Vreelandella piezotolerans: one gene and its partner. The protein of the gene in region 1 interacts with the protein of each later gene in a pairwise test. Links are inferred from orthologs where the notes say so. Each region holds a gene or a part of one and is shown in the gene's direction. Other genes may lie near its edges.

Region 1 (3,232 bases):
CGAGCGTCGTGCTCAGCCAAGCGCAGCTCGCGAGTCAGGATGCACGATTAGAAACGCTGTTTGGTCTGCTGGTGCAGTCCCACTACCGCACCACGCCGAGCGATTTACGCCAACTGCTGGATGGCCCCGGCACGGGACTACGCATGATACCCAGCCGCGACGGGGACGACCCGCAAGCCGTTCTGGTCACCCGCGAGGAGGGCGGCTTCGCGGCCGAGCTGGCCGACCAGGTGGCCAGGGGCGAACGCAGGCCCCAGGGGCATTTGCTGGCGCAGTCGCTCGCAGCCCATGGTGGCAGTCGAGCGGCCCTCATCGCCCGCTGGCGGCGGGTGGCGCGTATTGCCACGCATCCCCAGCGCCGCCGAGAAGGGCTGGGGCGACAGCTCCTGGAAGAGGATATCGATAGCGCCACCCAGCAAGGGCTGTCCCTGTATGGCGCCACCTTCGGGGCGGAAGCGTCGCTACTGCGCTTTTGGCTGGCGCTAGGGTTCGTACCTGTCCGTTTGGGCATGACCCGCGAAGCCGCCACCGGCGAGTATGCTGTGATGGTCGCCAGGGCGCTCAACCCCGAGGGGCACGCGGTGCTGGACACCTTGAGGAGCGGCTTTGCCGCTTCGCTGCCTAGCCTGCTGGCCTTCGAGCTGGCCGCATTGCCTGCGTCGGTCGTGGCGCTGCTGCTCGCTGCACTGCCCGCTCAGCCGCTCGGCACGGCCGAGCGCCAAGCCATTCATGACGTGGCTTATGCCCGTCGCGACCCTGCGCTGGCCCGACCCGCGCTCCAGGCGCTAGCGCGGGAAGCCAGTCGACAGCCGCTGGGCGAGGCTCAGCAGGCGCACCAGCAGCTCGCCGCCTGGGCCTACCAAAACCAGCCGCTGGACAAGACCCAGAACCTCGCCGTGCAGCGCTTGCGCGAGTCGGCGCAACAGGTGATCACCGCGTGCGAGCTTTTCCCCAGTGAGCCAGAGCGGTAAAGTAAGTCGGTTATCGATAATGAAGAGTTTCCATGAACGCACATCTAGCAGCGCTCGAGCCACGCCTTGTATGGCAGCACTTTCGTACTCTGTGTAACACGCCGCGCCCCTCCGGTCATGAGGCCGCGTTGGTCGCTACCTTGGAAGCCTGGGCGGATGCGCAAGGGCTTGCCCACGACCAGGATGCCTTCGGCAACCTGCGTATCCGCAAGCCTGCCACCCCTGGCTGTGAAGGCGCGCCGGGAATCGTACTGCAGGGCCATCTGGATATGGTGGCCCAGGCCAATGCGGGGCATGCGCATGACTTTACCCGCGACCCCATTCGCACCGTGGTTAAAGAGGGCTGGCTGCACGCCGAAGGCACGACGCTAGGAGCGGACAACGGAATGGGCGTGGCCGCGATATTGGCCGTGCTGGAAGACCCCGACCTGACCCACGGCCCACTCGAAGCCCTGTTCACCCTAGAAGAAGAGACCTCCATGGGCGGTGCGCTGAATCTTGCCGAGAACTGGTTGGAAGGCTCGCTGCTGCTCAATTTGGACAGTGAAGACCGTGGCGAGGTGTATATCGGCTGTGCTGGCGGCGCCGATGTGGTGGTCGATGCGCAGCTGCCTTGCACCGCCCTGCAAGCCGATGAGCGACTGCTTTCCCTCTCGCTGACGGGCCTTAAAGGCGGCCACTCGGGCATGGACATTCACCAGCCTCTGGGCAACGCCAATCGCCTGTTGGTGCGCGTTCTTTGGGCGCTAGAAGAGTACGATGCTCGTCTAGTGAGCTATCAGGGCGGCACGCTGCGCAACGCCATTCCCCGTGAAGCCTTTGCGCAGGTGGCGCTGCCCGCCGACGATATGGAGGCCGCCCTGGCCACCGTCGAGAGGCTGGCCGCCACCCTCAAGGCCGAGCTGGGCAGTGGCGATAGCGGCCTGGTATTGACCGCCGAGCGCGCCGAGCAGGCCGACGCCGAGCCGCTGACGCTCGATGCCAGCGCGATGCTGCTGGCGGCGCTGCATGCCGCCCCGTGCGGCGTCGAGCGCATGAGCGCCGACGTGCCAGGCGTAGTCGAAACCTCCAACAACCTGGGCGTGTTAAGCGTCGAAGCCGGTCGCTTTCATCTCTGTGCCCTGGTGCGTTCGTTGCACGATAGCGCTGCCCAAGCGATGGCCGAGCGCTTTCAGGCGCTGTTTGGGCTCATGGGCGCACGGGTGAAAGTCGAAAACGGCTACCCCGGCTGGGCACCCAACCCGGATAGCCCGCTACTGGCCACCTTCAAGGCGCGCCACGCGGCGCTGATGGGCCACGAGCCCGAGGTGAAAGTGATCCATGCGGGGCTAGAGTGCGGTATTTTGGGCAGCAAATACCCGCACTTGGACATGATTTCCTTCGGCCCGCTGATTCGCGGCGCGCACTCGCCGGATGAGCGGGTGGAGATCGAGTCCGTGGCGGAGTTCTGGGCCATGCTGCGCGATCTGGTGGCGGCGCTGGCGAAGTAACGTCCTCTCGCCATGCCCAACACCATCAAAAACGGCACCCTAGAGGTGCCGTTTTTGATGAAGCGTGATGACCGCCTGCGATATCGATGGCGGCCAATCGCCTCGCTTATTTGCCTAGATAGGCGTTGAGCATCCACACGGTTTTTTCCTGCTCGCGGATGTAGTCGCCCGCTTGGGCGGCGGTGCCCTCGTCATCGGCGTCGGACGCTAGCGCCAACAGTTCGCGCTGCAGTTCGATCAGCGTTTGATAGCCTGCCAGAACGCCTTGCACGCAGGTCTTGCCATCGTGGACGTCTTTGTCTTCTTGGATGCGCGACAGCTTGGTGTAATCGCTGTACGCGTGAACCGGTTTGTGGCCCAAGGTCAAAATACGCTCAGCGACCTCGTCGACCTTGGTCAGCAGGTCGGTGTAGAACTCTTCGAATTTGGCGTGCAATTCGAAGAAGTCGTTGCCTTTCACGTTCCAGTGATAGCCACGAACGTTCATGTAAAAAATCTGATAATTGGCCAACAGGTGGTTGAGTTTCTCGGCGAGCTGGCTGGCGCTGCCTTCGTGTAAACCAATGCTATTGGTATCGTCCATTGTCTGCTCCTCCTTGGTGGGCGCTGCATTTCAACGTGTGTCTGTTTCGTGCCGAGTTCAGCTTAGAGTGCTGCAACGGCGAGGTGAAACAGATTTTTTGCATCGCCGTCATAGCGGATAAGGTATACGTGCAGGCACCATCACAGGATTTCAAGGGGCGCTTAGCGGCAGGCGAGCCAAAGCCGCGC
Region 2 (3,250 bases), 3.1 Mb from region 1 along the record:
CGTGGTTCAAGGCGCATTGCGCCGAGTGCCCGCTAGAGCACGCTCGAGCCGCTCGCTCAAACGATTCAGATTGGCTTCACCGGCCCGGTGCTCATCCAGCGCTTCTAGCAATTCATGGGTAATATTGAGCGCGGCCATGATGGCGATGCGCTCACTTCCCAGGACGCTGCTTTGGGCGTGTATGCCGTGCATCGCGCGGTCCAAATAGCGAGCAGCACGTTCGAGCTGGGCTTCTTCGCCGGTGTCGCAAGCAATCATATAGCTGCGACCCAGTAGGGTAATCTCTTTCGTTGGCCGCTTTGCGTGACTCATCAAAGACTCCAGCACGGGCCAGCAAGGGTCCCGATGCGTTAACATCACTACATAGGAAGGATAGACGGCGTTCACTATAAGAGAGCCGCTTGTGCGGGGTCAACGCGAAGGCTTCCCGCCCTATCCCTTTGGTCATACCCTTATCTTTGGTAAAGCGAGCAAGAATCATGTCATTGATTGACGAACGGCAGGATTTTTCTGACGTAGCGGATGTATTTTTACTCCACGGCAGTATGCAGTCTCCTGCCTTTCTGGACGGACGGCTGTGCGGCTTGTTGGCACTGCGGGATGTCACTGCCGACGCATGGCTGGAAGAAGTGTGTCTAAGCCTGGGGGTCGAGCAACCCCGTGATCAGGCTAGCGCCGAGCGCCTGTTGGGCTGGCGCCGCCAGACGTTGGAAGCGCTGAGCGCGAGCGACATGAATTACGCACCGCTGCTGCCCGACGAGCTGTTCTCTCTTGCCGAGCAGGCGCAAGGGCTGAAAGAGTGGACGTTGGGCTTCATGGAAGTCATCGAGGACGTCGTCGACGACGCGCTTCGGGAGCGCTGGTCGCAGACCTTGAAAGAAGCGATCGATGATCTGGAAGGCCTCGGCCAGATCGAGACCGACATCGACGATAGCCCGGAGAACGAGAACGACCTGTTTGCGCTGACGGAACACGCGCGAATGGCGGCCATGTTGCTCTACACCGAACAGCATCCCGGTCAGCCCCAAGTAGAGCAAACCGACGCCCCCGTTCATTGAGCCACCACGCGATAGGAGCCGTTATGCCCACGCCATTGCCTCGCCCTGCTGCCATTTCGCCTGAAGAGTACCGTCAGCGCCGAGCGTCGCTGCTGGCCAAGCTGCCAAGCCATGCGGCGCTGCTGGTGCCTGGGGCGTCCTTGGTGACTCGCTCCCACGACAGCGAGTACCCGTTCCGCCAGCAGAGCGACTTTTACTATTTGACCGGCTTTCAGGAGCCGGACGCGCTACTGGTGCTGTTGCCGGGCCGTGGCGAAGGGCAAAGCGTGGTGTTCTGCCAAGATCGCGACCCCCATCTGGAAGCTTGGACCGGCCGTCGGCTAGGGGCTCAGGGCGTTGTCAGCCAGCATGGTCTCGACCAGGCATTCGAAAATGCCGAGCGCGACGCACGGCTACCCTCGCTGCTCGAAGGTCGTGAGCTGCTCTATGCGCCGCTGGATAACCCCGACGCGCTGGGCATTGCCAAAGAAGCGCTGGCTCAGGCTCAGTCGGGTATGCGTCGGGGCAAACCGCCGTTGAAGGGTTGGTTGGATAGCCGCCCGCTGATTCACGAAATGCGCCTGATCAAAAGCCCCGCCGAAATTGCGCTTTTGCGCCATGCGGCGGCGATTTCCGCTCAGGCCCATGTTCGCGCCATGCGCACCTGTCAGGCAGGAGTGTATGAGTATCAGCTCCAGGCCGAGCTGGAACACACCTTTGTTTGGCACGGGGCTAGCGGGCCAGCCTACAGCACTATCGTGGGCGGCGGGGCCAATGCCTGCGTGCTGCACTATATTGAAAACAGCGATGTGCTGGAAGAGAACACGCTCGTACTGATCGATGCTGGGGCGGAATTCGATCTCTACGCAGGCGACATCACACGCACCTTTCCGGTCGGTGGGCGCTTCAACGACGCCCAGCGGGAACTCTACCAAGTGGTGTTAGGCGCACAGGAGCGGGCGGTGAAAGCCATTGCTCCAGGCGCTACGCTAGCAGATATCCACCAAGGCGTTGTGGAGGATCTGACCGCTGGCCTCATCGAGGTAGGCCTGCTGACGGGGGAGGTGCAAGCTCGCATCGATGACGAGAGCTATCGGCGCTTCTACCTTCACTCCACGTCTCACTGGTTAGGACTGGATGTGCACGACGTAGGTACCTATCGCCTCGACGAAACCACGCCACGCCCGCTGGCACCGGGCATGGTGCTGACCGTCGAACCCGGTCTTTACATTCCCTGCGACGACGATATTCCAGAAGCTTATCGCGGTATCGGCATTCGTATCGAGGATAACGTAGTGGTCACCGAACGGGGCCATGACATTTTGACCGCCGACGTACCGAAGCAGGTGGAAGATATCGAGAAACTAATGGCTAATAAATAACCAGCTTCGTTAGACGCCTGGACGTTTATGTAATCTACATTACGGAATTACGAATCGCTGTGGTCGCGCTGTATGAAGGAGGAGAGGCCAATGTATGGGGCTGAGCAGGAATCACGTCCACAAGCGCCGTCGCCCACCCATGACGTCGTGATCGTGGGCGGTGGGTTGGTGGGGGCCAGTTTGGGCTGTGCATTGGCACCGCTCATCGAGCGCTATGGCTGGCGGGTCGCCATCATCGAAGCCAATGCGCTATCGCAAAGTACGGAAGGCGCGACGTGGCAACCGAGCTTCGATGCCCGGGCGAGTGCCATCGCCGAAGGCTCGGCCCAGCGCTTTCGTCAGCTAGGGGTGTGGGAAGCGATGCAGGCCGAGGCCACGCCGATTCAGCGTATCCATATCAGCGAGCGGGGCCGGTTGGGTGCGACGCGCCTCAATGCACAAGAGCTAGGCGTTGCTGCCTTGGGGCACGTGATTCCCAATGCCTGGATGGGGCGAGTGCTGCATCAGAAGCTGCAGCAACTGCCTATCGAGTGGCACTGTCCGGCCACGGTGGCACGGTTAACGCCCACGGCCAGCGGCCACCATTTACGGCTTTCCGATGGCAGTGAGCTGACGGCGGCGTTGACCATTTTGGCCGATGGCGGCCGTTCTGGGTTGAAAGAGCAGCTCGGTATCGCCAGTCGCCGCCACTCTTATGAACAAACCGCCGTGATTGCCCATGTGGGCATTAGTCAGCCCCACCAGGGCATTGCCTACGAGCGCTTTACCTCGGAAGGACCCATTGCACTACTGCCGTTGCCAGGTCAAGCCATGGAGCTGGTCTGGACGCAC

What was found.
Region 2: the proteins of GYM47_RS14590 (region 1) and pepP interact in binary tests that used the Escherichia coli proteins (3 or more experiments, as listed by UniProt). The link is inferred for Vreelandella piezotolerans from one-to-one orthologs.

What each region holds. Positions count from the first base shown.
Region 1 is NZ_CP048602.1:3,175,577-3,178,808, reverse strand. What follows is about bases 317-3,232. They hold GYM47_RS14590 (aminoacyl-histidine dipeptidase), read left to right. Parts: upstream 317-1,003; coding sequence 1,004-2,461; downstream 2,462-3,232. Other genes in these bases: GYM47_RS14580 (glycerate kinase), read right to left, coding at 3,206-3,232; GYM47_RS14585 (Dps family protein), read right to left, coding at 2,568-3,044; GYM47_RS14595 (tRNA(Met) cytidine acetyltransferase TmcA), read left to right, coding at 317-971. Outside these bases: more of GYM47_RS14595, read left to right, coding at 1-316. UniProt on the Escherichia coli protein: Dipeptidase with broad substrate specificity. Requires dipeptide substrates with an unblocked N-terminus and the amino group in the alpha or beta position.
Region 2 is NZ_CP048602.1:38,953-42,202, forward strand. The notes cover bases 317-3,250. They hold pepP (Xaa-Pro aminopeptidase), read left to right. Parts: upstream 317-1,081; coding sequence 1,082-2,419; downstream 2,420-3,250. Other genes in these bases: GYM47_RS00155 (UPF0149 family protein), read left to right, coding at 480-1,058; ubiH (2-octaprenyl-6-methoxyphenyl hydroxylase), read left to right, coding at 2,510-3,250. Outside these bases: GYM47_RS00150 (cell division protein ZapA), read right to left, coding at 7-312.